DNA from 2 places in the Alteromonas sp. ABD4_190 genome. Region 1 is predicted to be linked to the other one. Evidence: riboswitches for the same ligand, from Rfam matches in the RefSeq annotation. Region 1 holds a riboswitch; the other holds the start of a gene.
The links. A riboswitch is a leader RNA that binds a small molecule or an ion and turns the genes downstream of it on or off. The one in region 1 is predicted to bind thiamine pyrophosphate.
Positions count from the first base shown of each region.

Region 2: it holds a riboswitch for thiamine pyrophosphate, as region 1 does, so the genes downstream of both, thiC (phosphomethylpyrimidine synthase ThiC) here and ACXAFM_RS14665 (TonB-dependent receptor) in region 1, are expected to answer to the same signal.

Region 1 is NZ_JBSWWN010000001.1:3,355,068-3,366,327, reverse strand. It holds gene ACXAFM_RS14715 (MFS transporter) at 1-292, opposite strand, end outside; gene ACXAFM_RS14710 (LysR family transcriptional regulator) at 485-1,381, shown strand; gene ACXAFM_RS14705 (DMT family transporter) at 1,383-2,318, opposite strand; gene ACXAFM_RS14700 (hypothetical protein) at 2,547-2,843, opposite strand; gene rimI (ribosomal protein S18-alanine N-acetyltransferase) at 2,958-3,458, opposite strand; gene ACXAFM_RS14690 (alanine acetyltransferase) at 3,467-4,195, opposite strand; tRNA gene ACXAFM_RS14685 (tRNA-Trp) at 4,503-4,579, opposite strand; gene ACXAFM_RS14680 (phosphotransferase) at 4,791-5,642, opposite strand; gene pnuC (nicotinamide riboside transporter PnuC) at 5,599-6,243, opposite strand; gene ACXAFM_RS14670 (hypothetical protein) at 6,243-6,506, opposite strand; gene ACXAFM_RS14665 (TonB-dependent receptor) at 6,524-8,614, opposite strand; TPP riboswitch at 8,670-8,773, opposite strand; gene ACXAFM_RS14660 (acyl-CoA thioesterase) at 8,904-9,329, opposite strand; gene ACXAFM_RS14655 (tRNA(Met) cytidine acetyltransferase TmcA domain-containing protein) at 9,389-11,260, shown strand, end outside.
Region 2 is NZ_JBSWWN010000001.1:1,921,599-1,932,858, forward strand. It holds gene spoT (bifunctional GTP diphosphokinase/guanosine-3',5'-bis pyrophosphate 3'-pyrophosphohydrolase) at 1-629, opposite strand, end outside; gene rpoZ (DNA-directed RNA polymerase subunit omega) at 772-1,044, opposite strand; gene gmk (guanylate kinase) at 1,215-1,856, opposite strand; gene ACXAFM_RS08480 (alpha/beta hydrolase) at 2,134-2,805, shown strand; gene ACXAFM_RS08485 (GGDEF domain-containing protein) at 2,969-4,030, opposite strand; gene hemC (hydroxymethylbilane synthase) at 4,228-5,166, shown strand; gene ACXAFM_RS08495 (uroporphyrinogen-III synthase) at 5,244-5,975, shown strand; gene ACXAFM_RS08500 (uroporphyrinogen-III C-methyltransferase) at 5,976-7,148, shown strand; gene ACXAFM_RS08505 (heme biosynthesis HemY N-terminal domain-containing protein) at 7,145-8,320, shown strand; TPP riboswitch at 8,432-8,543, shown strand; gene thiC (phosphomethylpyrimidine synthase ThiC) at 8,857-10,767, shown strand; gene thiE (thiamine phosphate synthase) at 10,764-11,260, shown strand, end outside.

The DNA.
Region 1 (11,260 bases):
GAGCTAAAATTAAGCTCTCGTAGCTAGGCGCTTGCCAAGCAAGAATATTACCAGCCACAAATAGCGCCATTAAGCTTAGGAGAACATGTTTTCTATTCCATTTTCCCGTAAGGGCGGTAAGAACCGGTGCGCCAACGGCAACACCAACGGCGTACAAGCTAACAAGTAAGCCTGCACTTGGTAACGTAACGCCAAGATCTGTAGCAATGGTGGGGACAAGCCCCACTATCACGAACTCTGTTGTGCCAATAGCAAACGCACTTAACGTTAACGCAAATAATGCAATAGGCATTTCAATTATCCTCAAAAAGTAATTAACGAGATGGCTTGATTAACAACGCCACCATTGGCTTCTAGAACGAACAACTACACCGTTTTTTGAAAGCCATTAATAAAGTGCGTACAGTTTGACGATAAATTTATTTGCAAAAAACAGCACTAATGACAAAATACTTTTGCGATATTTGAAAATATAAGGTGTGCGATGCCAGTCTCATCAAGAACTGAAGATTTAGAAGCCTTCCTAACCGTTGTGGATACAGGTAGTTTTTCCAGTGCTGCCAATCTACTCAATCAGCAGGTTGCAAAAGTGAGTAGAGCGGTTACCCGTCTTGAAGATGGCTTAGATGTAACCTTATTGAATCGCACTACCAGACGGTTGGAACTAACAGAAGAAGGTGAGCTTTTCCTGCAATATGCCAGAGACGGGCTAAACATATTAGAAAAAGGTGAAGAAGCATTACGGCTATTAAAGCGCGCCCCTTCTGGAAAACTTCGGGTCGATGCTGCGAGCCCGTTTGTATTTCACCAGCTAGCGCCGTTAGTGGGCGAATTTCGAGAAGCATTTCCTGACATAACACTCGATATCACCAGTCACGACAGCATTATCGACCTGTTGGAACATAAAACCGATATCGCAATACGTATTGGTGATTTAAGCGACTCTAACTTGCACGCTAGACGTTTAGGAAAAAGTAAGCTGCATATTGTGGCAAGCCCACAGTATCTTGAAAAATATCCCATATCTGAAGGTGAGGATGGAATTAGCACGCTAAACAAACACAAACTGATTGGCTTTAGCGACTCACCAAGTCTCAATAAATGGCCGATCAAACAAGATATTAACTTGCAGTACAGTCTTCGTGCGTCAAGCGGCGAAACTATTCGCCAGCTGTGCTTGGCAGGTCAAGGTATCGCGTTACTTTCTCACTTTATGGTACACAAAGATATCAGTGCAGGCTCGCTGGTAGCGCTATTTCGCGACGATATTGTCAGTCCAAACCGCAGAGAGTCGGTACAAGCGGTATACTATAAAAATAGTGCAGTATCGTCTCGTATTTCTGCGTTTTTGGATTTTATACAGCCGCGACTAACTCTTTAACTCACCTTTGTTTAGCGTGGCCTTTACCTAATATCTTTTTAAGTGTGCTTTGAGGAAGGCCATTTACTATTAGCGCGGCTATCATCAATATTGCACCGGCCATAACCATAGGCAGCAGCGTTTCTTTAAGCAATATCACAGAGCTTACATAACCCACTATCGGAGTGAGTGTACTAATAAGAACAATTTTATCTGGGGGCAATTTAGGCCCCGCCGCTACCATAAGGCCAAAACCGAGACCTGTTGCCACTGGGCCAATATACGTCAGTAACAACCAATCACTTATATCGTAAGCCCCAAAATTAGGTGTAGGCTCAACCATCAGTGCAATAGCAAGCATGGCGAAACCAGCGATGGTAAACTGCCAGAAGACAGCTTCAATGACGCTTCCCTTCCACTTATGAAAAGACACTCTTCGAATAGCGACCGCCCACAATGCAGATGCCAGCAACATACCAAAGAGCGGTAGCCATGCGCCCGGTTGCCCCGAAGCAAATAAAATCATTGCACAGCCAATGGTAGATATACCGGTTAGAATTAATCGCTTAGAAGGCGGGCGTTGCCGATACCATAGGGTGTCGATAAGCAGCATCCAAAGCGGTGTGGTGTAAATAAGAATACTGGCCGTGCCAGCAGGAATAAACTGCAGTGAAACGGTAATAAGCCCCATTGATAGGATAAACTGGAAAAACGCAACGACAAACACCACCGAGCGATCTTTACGATTGAGTACCGGTAAACGTTTTTTGGTGATAATTACAAACAGCGCGAGTACGGGAAGGCTTAACAAGAAGCGCAAGCACACCATCCATACAGGCCCTACAATCTCAAGCCCTAATTTCATGCCTGGCCAGTTAAGTCCTAAACACAACACCGCAACCAAAAGCATTTTAATGCCTTTTGATTGCTCTTTTTCCGCCACAGATGATGAAGACATGCGTTTTAAAAAATCCAATTACACGAACTGCGTTAAGAGAAGTTTCTACCGCCTGGTAAGCTGAATGTAGGCGGAGAATTTTGAGGGCGCAAATATAAGTGAATTAGCAAGGGATTAAAACCTTCCTGACCGTGTAAACACGCCAATTTATCGACCAAATGGTCAACTTTTTAAAACCTTGTGGAAACTTTGCTATACGGGTGGTTAATCAATGATAAACACTATGACTTACAGGTACAATGCAACAGACAGCAGCTTCCGCTCCCCTTTTTCTATTTTGCTAACGCTGTGCATGTACTTATCTGGCCGAAAAAAGTAAATGCGGTTAAAGAGATTAAAGATGACTTTCTCTGCCCAAAATTGACCGCCGCGCTTCGGCTTTTTTAGTACTACATTAAATTTAAAGTAACGCCCGCTGCCCATAGGGTCATTATGTTCTAACACGCTATGACCCTCTTTGTAGGTGACCACATTTATAGCAAATCGTTTTGATGAGATTAAAGCCTTGTTGAGCACTTTAGCCATGCTATTTCTACCTTTACTGACGGGAACGTATCCTAATTTAAACACGCGCTGCTACAAGCTGGGAAGCGTATGCTGAGTTCGGATAATGCTTTAATATACGCGAAACGTATATGCCTAGGCTAAGGTGGGATTTGTCCACTTCATGATTTTAGCGTTTTCTTTTTGTGCGCTGTTTCCATTACTCTTGTCATGCCCGTCATTATCACTTTTTACGGTGTAATAGTTTTTGCGGGTTTCTATATGCTCAAACCCGGAGCTCTCATACAGCGCAATAGCAGTATCATTACTTTCACGCACTTCTAGCCACATTTCACGCATTGCATTATTCACCGATGTCTCAATGACAAAATCAACTAAAGCGCGACCTATACCCTTGCCTCTAGCGCCACTGTCTACCGCGATATCCATCAGCGTAGCTTCATCAACGACTTCAAGCATGATGGCATAGCCAACAATCTTGTCATTTTCAAAGGCAAACACCCCGTAATAGGGTTTGGTGAAACAGTCCGCGAAGGTACTTAGTTTCCAAGGCGACACTTGTGCCTCTTGATGGATAGCATGCGCAAGTTCAATGTGCTCGTTAAAGCCTTGCGGCGGTACGATTGTTAACTTCATCGACGCGACTACTGTCCGTTAGCGGAGTGGTTTAATTCGCGTGCTGCGCTGATAAGCTGCACCCACAGCTCCCGTTTTTGCACAGTTGTGAGTTTAAGTGGTGTGGCTGGCAATATAATGGCTGTTTCGGTTACTGATAGCGTACGGCCAATCATTATGGTGCTAGCCCACTGTGACGGTATACCCAACTGAACACAGGCTAGCTGTAAGTCCTTCAGCCATTGCTGTGATTTCGCTTTCTGTTCGGCACTTAACGGGATACCTTCAGGCGATACCGGCCCTTTTGCGCCAGCAGACTTTGTTGAAGACTCTTGCGAGGTAACCGCATTGTCGAAAGACGGCGAAATGTTGTGTGACTGTGAAGCACCTGTTTCGGTTTGCCCTACTTTCCCGTCATTGTGCGATGCGCCAGGTGTGGAAAGTTTTGCTGCCCCGCCGTCTTTAGGCTTAGCCTTATCTTTCGCGCTACTGCCAACATTTGCCCGCAACTGAGCAAGTCGTGATTGCTTTTCTTCTTGAGATATTGGCGTTGAAGGTGGCTTATTGGTTTGAGCGTTTTGGCTGTAGGGTAATTGTGCTGATGAACTACTATCAGTGCCGACGTTGCGTTGTACTGCATTGGTATTGTTTTGTTTCGCTTGGTCTTCCTGCTTTAGCTCAGTGTAGGCGTCTTTGGTGATCCAAACCGGGATCCCCATTTCTTGTAAAACCGCCTGCTGATATGAAGTAAGAGACATTGCGCAAAAACACCTTACGTGAATAGTTCATTGTATTTGTTTAGTTTACTAAAGTTGCAGGCTTGGTTGAATAACTATCGCGTTCTTTTGCTCGGATCGCACCTGCTGTTTAATGCTCAAGCGCTAATCCATAAGCGTTAATTCATAAGGGTTATTCGCGAATTTATAACGCCTAGCCCTTGGTATAAGAGGAAATAAAACAGCTGCAGCAAATTAAGCACTAGCAACAGAAACCAATAAAATTTAAGAAGAATTTAACAAAGAAACGATTTAGGATTTAAACGTAAACGTTCACAAGAAGAGAAAGTGGCAGGGGTGGAGGGACTCGAACCCCCAACCATCGGTTTTGGAGACCGCTGTTCTACCAATTCGAACTACACCCCTAGCGCGCTGTGCATTATACGGATGACATTAAAAAGGTAAAGCCTTTTTATCACTACCATGCACTGCATGCTTAATTAACACGCAATGCGCTGTTTTTTCAATCGAATAACACCAAATAGGCTTTATCCTTCACCTGTGTTTTATCTTATTGCCCGCTTTTAAACCGACTTCTATGCAGCGTCACTTTTAAATACGGAGCAGTTTATGACGATTAGACTTTATTGGCCTTAAGCGCAGCAAACCACAGGTCATTAGTGATAGCGACAATCTCGGTGTGCAGATCAAATTTCGCTATCGCGTCGTGCTCATCGATATTCATTAGCTTGGCGTAATGCTTAACTAGCTTTCTACTTTCATTGATTTCGAGTTTATTGATAAGGCAGCAACTTGCTAAATCGAAGTAGCGGTTTCCCATGGCGGCATATTCCCAATCAATAATTTTGAGTGAGTTATCTGCGCTCAGTAATAAGTGATTAGTTAGCAAGTCATTATGACATAACACATAGTCGTCATCGTCTTGTTCACTTTTTATTACTTGTTTCCGCAATGATTGAGCTTTTGAATAAAGCTCACTGCTCATATCGAGCTGTGCAACATCAATATAATGCTGCCATCTTGATGCTAAATCCAATGGCCTAGCGGTAATGGGCAAAGAATGAATACGAGCGAGGGTATTGGCCAGCTCAATCACTGAAAGCGTCGCATTGCCACTGTGTTCTAGCCACTGCTCAACCCATATGGTTTCATCATCGCTTAACCATATAGGTTGCGGCGCTATGCCAAACCTATAAAGCTGTTGCTGCAAAGCAAATTGGTGCGCACGATTAACCCCACTAAAGTCATCATCGCCCATCCATTTCACCGCTAAGTCGACAGGGTTATGATCCGACTTTGGTTGCCCACTACTTTGAAGGTTATTTGCAATCAAGGGTGACTGACTATCTGCGAGCTCCTGAACGCGGTAAACGTGATTTACCGCTCCAGCGGGGTGTGACGAAATTTTCGCACTGTCGCTAAGATTAAGCGCCTTTTGCAGCGTGGCGATGATATCCAACCTGTTCACCTTGTTTTTTATATTGTACTAGCCACTGGTAATACCCAAATACCGCAAAGCCTACGTAGCCTAAGAACAGGCAAGCAGATAATGCATAACCCACTTGCAAGTATAAATAGGCGGACGCTAAATTGATGAAAAACCAATAAACCCAGTTTTGCAGAATTTTATGCGCCACCATAAATGTTGTGACTACACTCAATAAATTAATGCTCGCATCTAATAGTAGGTACTCACTATTGAACTGTGAGCCCGCCACCTCAGACAGAACCCAAGCGAGCAATAACATACTCGGAACAATGAGCAAATGAGCCCACAGCGGCCAATGAAGCACTGGCTTAACATCGCCGTCTTCCGCCCCTTTCGACCACTGATAATAACCGTATCCCGCCATTATCATATAAAAGAAGTTAAGCGCAGACTGAAATGGCAACGTCACCTGCCAAAATAGCCAGGTGTAAATTGCGGTACTCACAAAGGCGCACAGCCAACACCAGCTGTTCTGTTTTGCGGCTAACAGCACATAAGCAATAGCGAGGACAACCGCTACCCACTCTAACAGTGAAGTAGCGGCAATTTGAGAAGTGAACTCAGAAAAGAAGTTAGCCATTAAGATGATTTTCTAGATTGCATGGCATCAAAATTTAAAAACTTAGCAACGAAAATAGCCTGCCCTACTTCTTCATGGGTTCTTTGCATTTCTTCACCAAGTACTTTCATAACCACACCATAGTCACCTGTAACCTGCGTGCTGGTTGAACTTGTCGAAACCGTGATATCACTATAGCTATTTAACCTATCGATAAAATCTTGAATAGGTGGAATATATTCGTTAACCAAAGGGTACAACGACAGTTCAACCATAACTTGCATGTCTGTTTCCTTTTATTTTAAAACGCGTACTTAACAGTAACGCCAAACTGACGTCCGTTACCTATTTGGTAATATGGCTCTTCAAAGGCGTATTCATCGCGAGGGTCATTGCTGAAACCACCAAACCCTCGAGTGTAATACTCACGATCAAACGCATTTTGTACCCACAGTGATGTCTGCCAATCACCGTGTAACACCACAATCTCCGAGTTAACCAGCGTAGTACTTGGCGCGGTTACATTATGTCCGTCAGAAAAACGGTATTCGCTTTTGTAATCTACATCTATACGCCACAGCATGGTGTCTGTAAGTGCGTACTCACTGTAAACGTTTGCCGTCCATTTAGGTGATTGGGCCTGTCTTTGCTCAGAGACTTCAGTGCCGTCCGCTAATGTATACCCTTCAAAAGTAGCGCTAAGGTAACCCACACTTGCATCAAGCTGCCATGCATCATTAGCAATCCAGCTAAGCTCCAGTTCGGCCCCTTTGTTTGTTCCTAAATCAGCATTATCAATAATATCTACGAACCCTGCCGTACCGTCATCACGAGTGATAACGTCAAAATCGCTCACCTGGGTATCTTTTCTATCCATATAGAAAATTGCAGCGCGAGCAATTAGGTCAGGCGTAAGTAATGGGCCCTTAACGCCTACTTCGTAGTTCCAGTTGTATTCCTCATCGAAGAATCGCTGATTGTCATTCACGCGGCTGTCGGGGTTAAAGCCTGCGCCCTTATATCCGCGTGAAATACTGCCGTAATAGAAGTGATCGCCCTGCGTATACTGAAGCGCGATTTTCCCGCCTACCATGGTGGTGTCGAACGCGCGAGTAAGCTGGTTGTTATCAGCGTAATCAAAATCGTAGTTTTCTACTCTTAACCCTGCTACTAGTACTAAATTTTCGTTCAAACGACTTTCAGTCTGAGCATAGATAGCGGTCGTCGTAGGCGTGTATTCACTGGCAAAGTCACTATCTAAATAAGTGTACTGACGTAGCAGCTTTTCTTCCGTGCTTTTATAAAATACGCCTATTGTCCAGTCGGTCATACCATCAAAAAGTGCGGCACTGTCAGAGGACACGAAACGCATCTCTCCGGTCTGTGTTTCTACATCGCGATAATAGGCGTCAAAAGACGTATAACCCCACGGGTGAAACCCTGTGAATGTCCAGTCTTCATCATAGCCATAAGCAATATTGTGAGAAGCATGGGTGGCAATTAGAATAAAGTCGCCCGCTGCTGTATTGGTTGTAGAGCGCGCGCTAACAGCGTGGGTTTGGTGCTCGTCAAAGCCTGGCTCGTCAGACAGGGTTTTGTTGTCGTTGTCTAGCGAGAATGCATCGTAACCGTTATTAATGTCATACCAGCGATAGGTAAGTGCAAGCGTGGTTCTTTCGTCTACACTGCCCTCTACAGCGAAGCGCAATGCAGTTTCATCAATATTATTAGTGTCGCTTCTATCTAAAAACGTATTTTCGACAAAACCATCACTACGGTCATGCACCAGCGCAACGCGATATCCCCAATCAGAATTAATATCGTCGCCAGTGGCACCTTCAATACGGTAACTATCTTTATTGCCAATGCGGGCCTCAACGTAATCTGGCGCGTCGCTTCCTACATTGTTACTGGTAAGCTTTACCGCTCCAGCCAGTGCACCCGTACCATAGAGCGTAGCTTGAGGCCCGCGATAAACTTCTAGTTGTTTGGTATCAAAAATAAGGCCCGCTGCGGCAAGACCAGAAAAATCGAATTCATCGACGATAAAGCTCACAGAAGGATTAATAGGCTCGGCAAACTGGCTACGCTCGCCAATACCACGTATTTGTATGAAGCGGCCACGAGATGCGCCTGCAGCGAAGTTCACATTTGGAATACTGTTTAACACGCTGTCAATATGGCTAGGCTGCCTATTGCTAAGACGTGCTTGGTCTAAAATAGTCGCACTAGCACTTAGCTGGTCGAGTGTGGTTTGACGAAAATCACCTGTTACAACGACGCGTTCAATATCAGTTGGCGTGCTATTTGAAATGCTGTTTTCTTTGCTTTCTTGTGCATAAGATGCAACAGAACACGCAAGTAGTGAAAGAGTGAAAAGTGTTTTATACATGGGATCTCTTATTCTTATTTAAGAAAAAAGATCCGGGTCTAACGGCAGGTGATAAGGCTATATTGTGAACCATCCCTACGCCGGTATTATCCGGATCAGGTTTAAGGGTTCCCACGAATGTGGATCTCAGACCGAAAACGGACACCCCTTGGTATAGTGTTGCGTAGCTAAAACTAGCAAACTCAACTTCTGCGACGGAGTCTACCAGTTCGATACACGCCGTCAAGCAGATAAGACGTTAAGCTAACGTAAGGTTTTATATATGATATAAGGCGTTGAAAGCTTAGGGCTATTCAGCGTCAATATTCATATTTAGGCGACGTACTTCATCGTCAGTTTGTGCTTTTAAACCTTCCAACGTTTTGCCGTGTGCCGTTGGTTGACGGGTATCAGGGTCAACCTTTACGAAAACGATATCGTCTGCAAAACAGATGGTTTTCTTGGTTGCTTTGTTGCGTACCAAGCAGCTTACGGTAATAGACGTACGGCCCACAGCTTTAGTTTCTAAACCAAACTCAACGATATCTCCCTGCATAGCAGGTGATTCAAAGCTAATTTCACCGATATGCTTGGTAACTAAGCAATTGGTTTCTAATTGACAAATAGCCCAAATTGCAGCTTCTTCGTCTATCCATTCTAACGCGCGGCCACCGAACAACGAATTGGCGTAATTAAGATCGTTTGGCATAACTAGACGCCGAGAAAGAAAGCGCATTCGAATTCCTCATAATAAATCGCTACTATAGCGTTAGATTATACCGAAAAAACTGATTCATGGCGCTAACTCAATTACGTGAATGGCTATTAGCCCCTTATTGTGAAGATGGCTCAAACGTCACTCCCCCGCTTCACCGAAAAATACTTATTGTCTCTGGCGGAAATGCTTTCTGTAATGCCGCACTTTGCTGCATACACTCGCTCGCGGATGACGTTTCATCGATGAGCATTGCAAGTTTTACTGGTAACACGCTGAAAGGAAAAAAGCGCAAACAGGTACTAGGTTGCGAATACGACACGGCTATCTTGGACTGCCGCGATACTTTCAAGCCAGGAGATATGATGGCTGTAGCAGGTACTGTTAAACGCCAAGGCTGTTTAGTACTTGTGTGCCCAGATTTCAGTGAGTGGGTTGAAAATGTTTCTGTGCCGTTTATTTCAGAAGGTTTTACGCTTGCTCGCAGCCGTTACCTCGCCCGCTTTATTGAACGCCTTCGGAATAACGAGTATGTAGCCTTTCATACAGAAACTGAAACAATTCTGCCTGATGTAGAAAGGTATCGCGTAGGGCAAACACCTAAGCAACACGCTTTTAAAAGTGCGCGGTTTAAAACGCAAGAACAACAAGATGCCTATGAAAGTCTGTATCAGGCATTCTCAGTAAACCAATTAAATGCTCTCGTCACTGCTCCAAGGGGACGGGGCAAATCCTCTCTATTAGGTATATTCATCGATCGCTTGATCAGCGAAGGAAAAAACGTGCTGCTTACTAGCGAGCAAGTGAGTAACGTTGCTAACCTAATGTCGCGTGTCAATAATCACAAGGATTCGATATCCCCCCCGCTTTTGTCATCTTATGGCTTCTCTGATGAAAAAGAACCAACGCCAATTGATCACAAAATAACACCTCTAGGTTCGGTTAAATGGGTCCCCCCAGACAGTGAGCTTCTTTATAGCAGCAGTCCTTCTTCCTCTTCTTATTGCAATAACAATGGTTGCAGTAAGAATGCCCCTTTCGATCTTGTTGTGATTGATGAGGCAGCGTCCTTACCATTGCCTGTTTTAGCACGTATGTTGGCCCATAATCCACAGTGGGTATTAAGTACTACGCTTCAAGGTTACGAAGGCTCAGGAAATGGTTTCATTCACAAACTCATTCCTAACTTACCTAACACTGTTGAGCACCTAAGTTTGTCAACGCCGCTGCGTTGGTTTGATAACGATCCTGTTGAGAGGTTCTTAAATCACACCTGTTTGTTTGAAGAATATTCCAAGAAAGATACCCCGTGCCTCTTCGCCTCTGAAAACCGAGCTAAAAATAACATCGCACTTTTAGAACAAGAAGACAGTGAGTTGTTGATGAAGGTCTGTAGTTTCAATATTTGTTCATTTGAAAATATGGCTGAACACATGCTTCAACAAGTGATGTCACTTCTTGCGCTTGCACATTACCAAACAACGCCTGACGACTTCATGCGTTTATTAGACAGCCCAGACGTACTTGTTGCCACACTTAAAACAGAAAGGTTGGTGCTTGCTGCGGCAATAATCAATATTGAAGGAGGCAACAGCTTGGGCGCTTTATCTTGTGAGATTGCATCGGGGCGTCGCCGTCCACAGGGTCACCTAGGTGCACAGCGGTTAACATTACTGTCGGCAGACCCTGAAGCCGCAACGTTTAATTACTGGAGAATTAACCGTATAGCAGTACAGCCGAGGCTCCAAGCCAGAGGGATTGGTAGCTACCTTGTTCAAAAATTGATTGAAATAACTCATGATAAAGCCATTGATGCTTTGTGCACGTCGTACGGGACAACAGCTAAACTCGAAAAGTTTTGGTCTAACCAGGGTTTTCAAATTGTTGATTATGGTAGAAAACCAAACAAAGCCAGTGGAGAAACCAGTGCTTTAGCTATCTTACCGAAAACC
Region 2 (11,260 bases), 1.4 Mb from region 1:
TTTCGGTTGCCTCGGGCCTGACGAACAGCAGATTTTAATGCGCGATGGCGCATGGGGTACATGGCCTGAAAACCTAAGTCTTCAAGCTCATTTTTAATATCGTGAATACCCAAACGGTGGGCAATAGGCGCATATATTTCTAGCGTTTCGCGTGCGATACGACGGCGCTTATCTGGGCGAAGCGAGCCCAGCGTGCGCATATTGTGGGTACGGTCGGCAAGCTTGATAAGAATAACCCTGATGTCTTGCACCATGGCCATCATCATTTTGCGGAAGTTTTCCGCCTGCGCTTCTTGCTTGGTACTAAAGGCAAGTTTATCAAGCTTACTAACGCCTTCTACCAATTCTGCAACGGTATCACCAAACGCTTCAGCTAAATCTTCTTTGCTGTAATGGGTATCTTCAATAACGTCGTGAAGAAGTGCCGCCATGATCGTTTCGTGATCAAGGTGCATGTCGGCCAGTATGCCGGCAACAGCTACAGGGTGAGTAATATACGGGTCGCCACTTGAGCGCATTTGTCCATCGTGCGCTTCTTGGGCTAGCACAAAAGATTCCTGAACCTGCTGTACGCGTTCAGCTGGCAAATACTCTAAAACTTTCTGCTTTAAACCTTCAAACAAATACACAGTGGAGCGTGACCCTTATCTAACGTTACAACCCTAAGAATACGTTTAAATGCGCAATAAGCCAATACACCAAAAGCAAAGCGCCAGTGCTTTTTTCAAAGCACTGGCGCCAAAATACCGATAAAACCGTTAAAAAGAGGTCTTACTGATCAGATAGGATGTTTGCTACTGATGCAAATTCAGCATGTTCTTGCTGTTCTTGGGCTTGAAGTTCTGCTTGTTCAAGCGTTGCAGCAGTTACAAAACCTTCTTCAATTTCACGAAGTGCTGTAACAGTTGGCTTGTCGTTTTGAACGTCAACCATAGGATCTTTGCCTTCAGTGGCAATTTGACGTGCACGGCGTGCAGCAACAAGCACTAGGTCAAAGCGGTTACCAATTTTATCTACGGCATCTTCTACAGTTACGCGAGCCATGTATTTCTCCGAAAATTAGGTTGAGCAAGTTATTCAAAAAACGGCCGCGTAGTATACACAGATACGTAGCGCGATCCTAGCATTTTGTTTGAAATTGAAGCAGTCAGATCGTGCAAGATATACAGCGATCGGGATCAGTTTTAAACAAAACGCTTATTGTTTGGTTAAGCTTACGCGCTACCGAGCAATTCGTCCAATAGCACTTGATGACGCATCTGCTGTTTTGCTGTTCGTAAACGCTGCGCTGTCACAATGGCTTCTAAGTCACTCAATGCCGTCGCAAAATCATCGTTGATGATCACGCTATCAAACTCACTAAAGTGAGACATCTCTGCTACTGCTTGTGCCATACGCCCCGCAATGACTTCTTCACTGTCTTGGCCGCGATTATTCAAACGCTGTTCTAATACATCAAGTGACGGTGGAAGAATGAAAATGCCGCATGTATCTGGCATAAGCTTTTTGACTTGGCGAGCGCCCTGCCAATCAATATCTAAAAACACATCAATACCGCGATGCAATGTTTGCTCGATAGTCACACGGGATGTACCGTAATAATTGCCAAACACTTCTGCGTACTCAAAAAATACGCCTTGTTCGATAAGTGCTTCAAACTGCTCTCGGCTTACAAAATGGTAATGGACACCGTCTACTTCACCCGGACGCGGTTGACGTGTGGTATGAGACACAGACACCTGCATAGGCGTGGCTGCATTGCCTTCATACTTTTCCATTAGTGCCTTGATAAGGCTTGATTTTCCTGCCCCTGAAGGAGCAGCAAGAATAAATAAATTACCGAGTAGTGAAGCCATAGGATATAAAAATTCTATCAAAATGTGGTGATTTCAAGTGGCAATGATAGCATATGAACCTATTGCGCTGTAACTGCGATCATCTGGTTTATCCATTGATGGTGCATACTCTTTAGTCGCAGACCGGTGTTAGCAAAATAAATAACAATAATAATTTTCTGAGAATGATGGTGGTAGAAAAAGTACTCTGACCCCATTTTTTTGGAAAAGACAGAGATTGCCCATGAGAAAGGATAACCATTGGTGGTAAAGCAACAACAAAACTAGGAAATAAAGAATGACTCAGCAACTTCTGCCGTGCGTAGAGATAAACCCATCCACTACGCCTGATGCCTGCGTTATCTGGCTACACGGTTTAGGCGATTCCGGCCACGGGTTTGCGCCAATCGTGCCTGAACTTAAACTTCCCGAATCAATGGCGGTCAAATTTCTCTTTCCCCATGCACCTGAGCGCCCCGTTACCATTAACGGTGGGATGCGAATGCGTGCATGGTACGACATCAAGTCATTAGATTTCGAAAGTCGTGCCGATTTCGAAGGCGTAAAAGAGTCTGCTGCGCAGGTAGAAGCACTGATTGAAGCGCAAATTGAAAGTGGCATTCCCAGTGAACGCATAGTGCTTGCCGGATTTTCTCAAGGCGGTGTGATTGCACTTCACCTAGCGCCTAGATATAGCCGTAAATTTGCTGGCGTTATCGCGCTATCAACCTACATGTGTGAGCCATCGCTACTTGCAAGTGAGGCAACAGACACCAACCGTGAAACGCCTATTATGATGGCCCACGGTGACCAGGACGAAGTGGTACCGGTATTTATGGGCAACGCGGCATTTAAAACGATAAATGAGAGCGGTTTTAACGCTACTTGGCAGACGTATACAATGCAGCATAATGTCTGCATGCAAGAACTAAACGATATCAGCGCTTGGCTTCAGAAGGTTTTAAACTAACTTTTACGATGCCTTACTCAACAATGCCATACCCAGTGTGATAGCTAGCTACAGGGCTAAATATCACACTGCGCCGAGCGCCTTTGCGGGTACTACCGTTATATTCACGCGTTGCGTTCATACATGGCATTAAGATGCCAAACAGGTCGTTACAAACATCGCGCTATTCAGCAACGCGGTTTCTGCCCCCATTTTTGGCTTTGTACAGGTTGTCGTCGGCTTGTTTTAAGCTAGCGTGCAGTTTGTCATCGGTAAGTGCGGTAGCTACGCCAAAGCTGGCGGTAATACTGTGACTGATATCCCCTTCTACAAATGGACTCTCTTCAACCACTTTTCTCATTTTTTCCGCAAGTTTTACGCCTTGGCTCAAAGGCGCCAAAGGAAAGAGTACTAAAAACTCTTCACCACCAGTACGCGCAATAACATCAGATGCTCTAACAGCACCTTTGATAATGTTAGTGAAGTGGATTAGCACCTCATCACCAATATCATGCCCATAGGTGTCGTTGATTTTTTTGAAGTGGTCAATATCAACAACCACTGCGGTTAGGGGAAAATAGGCGCCAGGATCTTTCATGGCACGTTCAAAAAAGACCGCTTCCAGAAAGCGTCTATTTGGGAGCTTGGTTAGCGGGTCTGTGTTCGCCTGCTTCATTCGCTCTAAGTTTTCACGCAGCATTTCTTTTCGGCTTTTATGCCAAAAATTTTCACCAATAAAGGCAACACAAATGAAACAGAATGTGGCAATTAAAAATCGTGAAACATGCTCAGCAGGATATTTTGCAACAATAACGTCTTGGTTATAGAGCATGTAAATAGACAGCCCTATGGTGACCGCAACATAGAGCATAGCGGGCTTAAATCGCACTACTATTATCTGAATAAAAAGCAATGGAAAGATGAAGTACAAGCCCGTGTTATTCAGCCCGCCTGTATAAACCAACGCATTGATAGTGAATAGAACGATGAGCCCCGCGACGTAATAAAATACGTCACTTTTGGGGAAAATATGTGAAAGCGCAACGTTAAGGTAAATAACGGTGGCAGATGTAGCTAATACACTAACCAACAATGGGTTATTTGTACCAAAATTAAGCCACGCCATAAATGCGATTATGGTGCCACCAACATAGGAAATAAAATACAACGTCAGTTTGCGCCTTTTTACTTCAGCTTCGTCTTGTTGTGCGTTTCTTAGTAATTGACCAATTGGCGTGTTGTCCATCTAACAACTCTACTCCCCGGATTTATAAGCAGACACTTCGTCCAACTACAGCATAGACGTATATGTGCACAAAGACCAAATAGAAAACTGCGCCTAATTTCAAACATTAACCTAGAAAATGCGTATACTACGAAGTATCTCGTATAACGTTGTGTTACAGCGTTTAAGTTTCTTTTTTTACAGAGTTTGGAATAGCCATGAGTCACCTCAACACTACCCGCACCGTTCGAATTGCTACTAGAAAAAGCGCGCTAGCGCTTTGGCAAGCAGAGTATGTGAAGGCAAAATTAATGGAGCATTATCCATCAATGACCGTTGAGCTTGTGCCTATGAGTACCCAGGGCGATAAAATTTTAGATACGCCGCTGGCGAAAATTGGCGGTAAAGGTCTGTTCATTAAAGAGCTTGAAATAGCCATGCTAGAAGGTCGTGCTGATATCGCGGTTCACTCAATGAAAGACGTTCCGGTAGAGTTTCCAGAAGGTTTTGGTTTGCACGCTATTTGTGAGCGCGAAAACCCGTTTGACGCTTTTGTATCTAATGATCACGATAGCCTAGATGCGTTACCACAAGGCGCAGTTGTCGGCACATCTAGCCTTCGCAGACAGTGCCAAATTCGCAAATATCGTCCGGATCTTGTCATTAAAGACCTGCGCGGTAACGTAAATACCCGCCTAGCCAAGCTCGACGCCGGTGAATACGACGCCATTATCTTAGCTTCTGCAGGCCTTATTCGCCTTGAAATGGAATATCGTATTCGTATGCCGCTGCCTGCCGACATTTCGCTGCCGGCTGTAGGCCAAGGTGCAGTAGGTATTGAATGCCGTAACGACGACGAAGAGCTAATTAACTTGCTACAAGCACTGAATCATTCAGATACCAATACCCGTGTTACCGCAGAACGCGCCATGAACGAAAGACTGGAAGGCGGCTGCCAAGTACCTATCGGTAGCTTTGCTACCCTAGACGGCGACGTACTAACCTTAACGGGTATGGTTGGAAAACCAGATGGCTCCGAACTGCTGTTTGCGTCGGCTACCGCGTCACGAGAAAAAGCCGCAGACATAGGTGTTGAAGTAGCGGAAGCCCTCTTAGAGCAAGGTGCCGGAGAAATTCTTAAAGCACTTTATAACTAAGTTATATTTAGTAGAAGCGCGCATTCCTACGCACATAGGAATGCGCCGCAAACTTAAAAGGACGAGAGTTCGATAATATGCTTCTGTTCACGCGCCCACTGCCAAAATTAAAAGCAAGTGCTTCGGCTTTCGATCAGGCGGGCATTGAAGCGGTAGGGGTAGCCACCTCTGATATTATCGATATCTCATCTGAACGAGAAGCCGCGGCAGAATATTTAGCTTCAAATACAGTAAACGCAATTATTGTTACCAGCGTATACGCTGTGAATAGTGTTATTTCGGGGCTGCGTGACACAGCCCTCCCTCTCCCTTTGTTTATTGCCGTTGGCGATGCCACTGCGCGCAAACTGCAGGCAGGCCTTGAAACGTTTTCTTCGGCGAATGTCGTTACTCCAAAGGTCCATACATCCGAAGGTATACTGGCAATGCATCAGCTTAATGAGGCAAACTGTAAGCATGTCGTTATCATTAAAGGTGAAGGTGGACGAGAAGCCATAGCAAAAGGATTAGACGAAAAAGGTATTTTAGTAAATAGCTTTTGCGTTTATAAAAGGGAGCTACTTACACACCCAATTTACACAAAACGTTGGAAAATGGGCGAAGTTAGCGGCATTATCGCTACAAGCGAGGCAATGGCACTGCAACTGATAGAACAATTTGGTAACGCTTTGTTAGCCTTTAAATGGTTAACAGTGAGTGACCGAGTCGCCCAAACCCTTAACAGCAAAGGCGTTAAAGAGGTAGCGGTTTGTCAGCGAGCCACCGATCAGGCACTCATCGCCTGGGTAAAGGATAACTGGGAGTATTGAATGGCCAACAACAATGAAAATAGCCCACAAAAAGAGGAACTCGTAAAAGTGGAAGCTGAAAAAGAAGTAATTGAGTCTTCTGCCACGCAGAGTGAATCGACTGAGACTGGCGCTAAGAAGAAGAAATCATCAGGCAACGGCCTATTGTGGTTCGTTGTAATCATTTTGTTCTTAGCCGTAATAGGCATGGCTGGCGCAGGCTACTGGTATTACATGCAGCAGCAATCGGCTAGCGCAGACTCCGCAAACGCACAGCAAAGCAACACAGCAAAGTTAAACAGTATTGAGCGCGAGCGCAGTGACATCTTAGCGTCGCTAGAAGCAGTGTCGCGAACGAATAAAGCCCTACAAGATAAGGTAGATGAACTTAAGTCTGAGAATGAGAAACTTAGCCTACAGGCCGAGTCTACCCTTCAACAGCTAAACAATATGGAAGGCCGCCGCCCAGCTGACTGGCTAATTGCAGAAGCTGATTACTTGGTTCGCATGGCGGGCAGAAAGCTTTGGCTGGAAAACGATGTTCGCACAGCAATTTTGCTATTGGTTAATGCAGATAAGCGTTTAAAATCATTGGCTGACCCGTCGGTACTACCCGTTCGCGCTAGCCTAGCTGAAGACATTCAAACGCTACAGCAGCTAAACCCTGTATCGCAAAGCTCAGTAGCGCTTGCGCTTACCGGCATGATTGCGCAAATCGATAAGCTGCCATTGGATACCTTCGAAAAACCTGACGATGCTAACGCAGAAGACACCACCTTGTCAGAGTCAGCTGACGACTGGCAGGACAACCTTGCGAAGGTGTGGCGTTCGTTGGTGAACGATTTTCTTACGGTTAAAACCATTGAGGGTCCTGTAGAGCCAGTGCTGTCATTAGAAGCGCAGTTCCTGGCAAAAGAGCAGCTTCGCCTTCAGCTTATGCACGCGCAAACCGCTGCGCTTCAAGGCGATGCGGGGCTTTACAGCCAATCGCTTCAGTATGCACAAACGCTGCTTATTGAAAAATACGATACTGAAAAAAGCCAAGTAACTGGCTTTGTCGACGCATTACAAAACCTGATTGCCACCGATATATCGCGCCCTATTCCAACAGAGCTAGCGTCACAAAAACCGCTAGAGCGTTTATTGGACAACCGCGTTAAGCAAGTGTTCGGACAAGGAGCAAGCGCACTATGAAATGGTTAGCTATTGCCCTTGCGGTATTAGCCGCATTCGTTGTTGCACTCATTGTTGGACCAATGCTACTTGGCGATAAAGGTTACGTGCTTATTTCTCTTGGCAGTACAGCCATTGAAATGACAGTGATCAGTTTTTGTATTTTGGTCATTGGTGCCGTTATTGCTTGGTATGTACTATCGAGACTTGTTGTGTGGGCGTTAAGCCTGATAACGGGCTCCCACAAGTGGTTTGGTAGCTTAGGTGAACGTAAACGCAAGCGCGCATTTTACGATGGCTTGCACGCCATGGCCGCTGGTGATTTTGATTCGGCGCAAAAAGCATTAGGCAAAACCACCAATGGTGATTTTGAAGGCGTAAACTATTTGGCCTCGGCACAAATTGCCTTTGCCAACGACGATCTAGCCAAAGCCCGGTATTTTCTGCTTCAGGCCACCGACTTTCCGAAAGCGAAAGTAGCCGCAACCGTCATGCACGCACGTATTGATGTCGCTGAAGAAAAGTTTGATGCAGCACTAGAAAAACTTAACGAACTAGACGAGCAAGATCGTGACAACAAGCAGGTTGTGCAGTTAAAAGCGCAAATTCTTGCCAAGCTAGGTAAGTGGCAGGTGCTTCAAGAGAATTTATCAAGCTGGCGTAAAGCCTTGCCAAAAGCTGATTACACCACGTGGAGCCAGCGTATTGCTAAAGGTAAGTTTGCAGAAATTGCCAGTAAGCAAGGTGCCGTTGAGCTTAAATCATACTGGGACACCCTGCCTCGCAAACTACGTCACGATGACGCTTATCGCGCCGCTTATATTCAGCAATTGCTTGACCAAGGCATGCATGCCGACGCACAAAATTTACTAGTTGAATGGCAAAAACGTGGCCCGAATAGCGCCCTATTCCCGCTGCTCACGCAGCTTAATATTCCTGATGCATCGCCATCACTACGTTTACTTGAAAGCTGGATAAAGCAGGACGAAGAAAACGTTGAGCTTTATTCCACACTAGGCCAAGTGGCGTTCAACTCGGGCGATGATGTATTAGCTGAAAAAGCCTTGCTAAAAGCTACCAAAATGGAGTCGCGCAAAGAAGACTTATTGCTGCTATCTGCCATTAGTGAGCGCAAGCATGACACAGCCACTGCCCTTCAGCTTTATAAGGAAGGACAGCAACTAGCTAGCTAAATGAATATTCGTTTAGCTTTCTGGTAGTACTTGTATTTCAACTAAAGTTGAAGATATAGTAACAAGGAATTCTCAATTCGGGTTGTTTCAACAACAACCCGAATTGACTTAAACAACTTGTCGGAGTGCTTCACTGGTAACCCAGTAAGCTGAGACCGCGAAAGTGGGATCCGTAGAACCTGATCAGGCTAGTACCTGCGAAGGGAACAAGAAAATACAATGTGTACGATGTTAAGCAACAGTTTGGCATTGTGAAGCAAGGTTAGATTACTTAGTGGTTTGTTGCTCTTATAACAGACACCAAGCATTCACTTTGAGATAGAGCATCAAATTTCAATGATGCCGTTTATAATTCAAAGTGCATTGCTAAAGTTCTTGTAAAGCAAACTTCCATGAAGTTAAGCGGGTTCAAACCCAGCACCTTTATAATCTACTTCGCTATAGTAATAGGCTAACGCCTATCCGCTCTTACATACTGTATTCTCCTTCACTCCTGACAAGCATTTTTAGAACCTAAATTTACAAGGTCAAATGCTATGTCGAACAGACGCGAACAACGCCAACAAGCTCAACAATTCATAAATGAACTAGCGGGCGAAGCTTACCCCAATTCAACGCGCCACTACGAGAGTGGTAGCCGCAACGATATCCGCGTGGCCATGCGCCTTATCCACCAGCACGATAGCCTAATCGGTGGCACCGAAGAAAACCCTATCTTAGAGCCGAACCCACCTATTCCGGTGTATGACACCTCGGGTCCCTACGGCGACCCACAAGAGAACATAGATGTTCACAAAGGCTTAAGTCCACTTCGTCAAAAGTGGATTGAAGAGCGCAGCGATACTTTTGAGTTAGAGGGTGTTTCATCAAATTTTGCGAAAGAGCGTGAAAACGATATTTTTACTGAAGATTTTCGCTTTATCCGCAGCCGCAAACCTCTAAAAGCGAAAGCGGGCAAGAACGTCACTCAGCTTCACTACGCAAGACAAGGCATTGTTACCCCTGAAATGGAATACATTGCCATTCGTGAAAACATGGGCCGCCAAGCCATTAAAGATGCCGAACTTACGCAACAGCATAAAGGCGAGCACTTTGGCGCGAATTTGCCCGATACCATCACGCCAGAATTTGTACGCCAGGAAGTGGCAGCAGGCCGCGCCATTATTCCATGTAACATCAATCACCCCGAGTTAGAGCCAATGATTATCGGGCGTAACTTTCTAGTAAAGATTAACGCGAATATTGGTAATTCGGCTGTGACGTCGTCTATTGAGGAAGAGGTAGAAAAGCTGGTGTGGTCAACGCGCTGGGGGGCCGATACCATCATGGACTTGTCTACCGGCAGAAATATTCACGAAACCCGCGAGTGGCTGCTGCGTAATAGCCCGGTACCTCTTGGCACCGTACCTATCTACCAAGCGCTGGAAAAAGTGAATGGCGTATCCGAAGACTTAACCTGGGAGATGTTTAAAGACACCCTAATTGAGCAGGCCGAGCAAGGGGTAGACTACTTCACCATTCACGCCGGCGTGCTGCTTGAATACGTTCACCTTACCGCAAAGCGGGTTACTGGCATTGTATCTCGCGGCGGTTCAATCATGGCGAAGTGGTGTTTAAGCCACCACCAGCAAAGTTTCTTGTATGAACACTTTCGTGATATCTGTGAGATTTGTGCTAAGTACGACGTGGCGCTGTCGCTAGGTGATGGCTTGCGCCCAGGTAGCGTGGCCGACGCTAACGATGATGCGCAGTTCTCTGAATTACGTACTCTTGGTGAGCTAACTAAAATTGCATGGGAATACGATGTTCAGGTAATGATTGAAGGCCCTGGTCATGTGCCAATGCACATGATTAAAGAGAACATGGAAGAGCAGCTTAAGCACTGTCACGAAGCACCGTTTTATACCCTTGGCCCGCTTACCACAGACATTGCACCTGGCTACGATCACTTCACCTCAGGTATTGGCGCCGCCATGATTGGTTGGTACGGCTGCGCGATGCTTTGCTACGTAACGCCTAAAGAGCATTTGGGTTTACCTAACAAAGAAGACGTAAAGCAAGGGCTTATTACCTACAAAATAGCGGCCCACGCTGCCGATTTAGCCAAAGGACACCCCGGCGCACAAATTCGTGACAACGCTATGTCGAAAGCGCGCTTTGAATTCAGATGGGAAGACCAGTTCAACTTAGCACTTGACCCTCACACTGCCCGTGCCTATCACGATGAAACCTTGCCGCAGGCCTCTGGTAAAGTTGCGCACTTTTGCTCTATGTGCGGCCCAAAATTCTGCAGCATGAAAATTTCTCAGGAAGTACGTGACGTCGCTAAACAAGCAGAAACCCAAGAGCTTGAGAAAGAAAAAGGCATGAAAGACATGGCTGATGCGTTTAATCAATCGGGCGCTGAGCTTTATCACACTGCAGATAGCAAGGTAGAGCTGCCATGACAAACAGCCACCTAACCACACCCATACTAGAGCCACCTAGCGCAAGGCTGCCGGTGGTATGGTGTATAGGCGGCGTTGATTCAAGCGGTGGCGCGGGTATAACCCGCGACGCCATCACGCTTGCCGATTTAAGTGCCCATGCCTGCGTGCTCACTACACAACTTACTGTGCAATCAAACCAGCATCTGCTTAATAAAGAAAGTATGAGTGCATCTGCGTTAAACCAGCAGTGGCAAGTGCTTTACGAAGATACTCCACCACGCGCCATTAAAATAGGCGCTATCGCAAACGATGAACAAGCGCTTTTACTTTGCGCACGTCTCCAGTCGTTAATAGCGCCTCGGCCCTTTGTAATATGGGACCCTGTGCTGTGTTCTTCATCTGGGGGGGTATTAAGCGACTTAAGTGAAAGCGTGATCGACGAACTGTTAACCACGGTCGATTTGGTAACGCCAAACATTGATGAACTCGCGACACTTTCTCACCTTCCTGT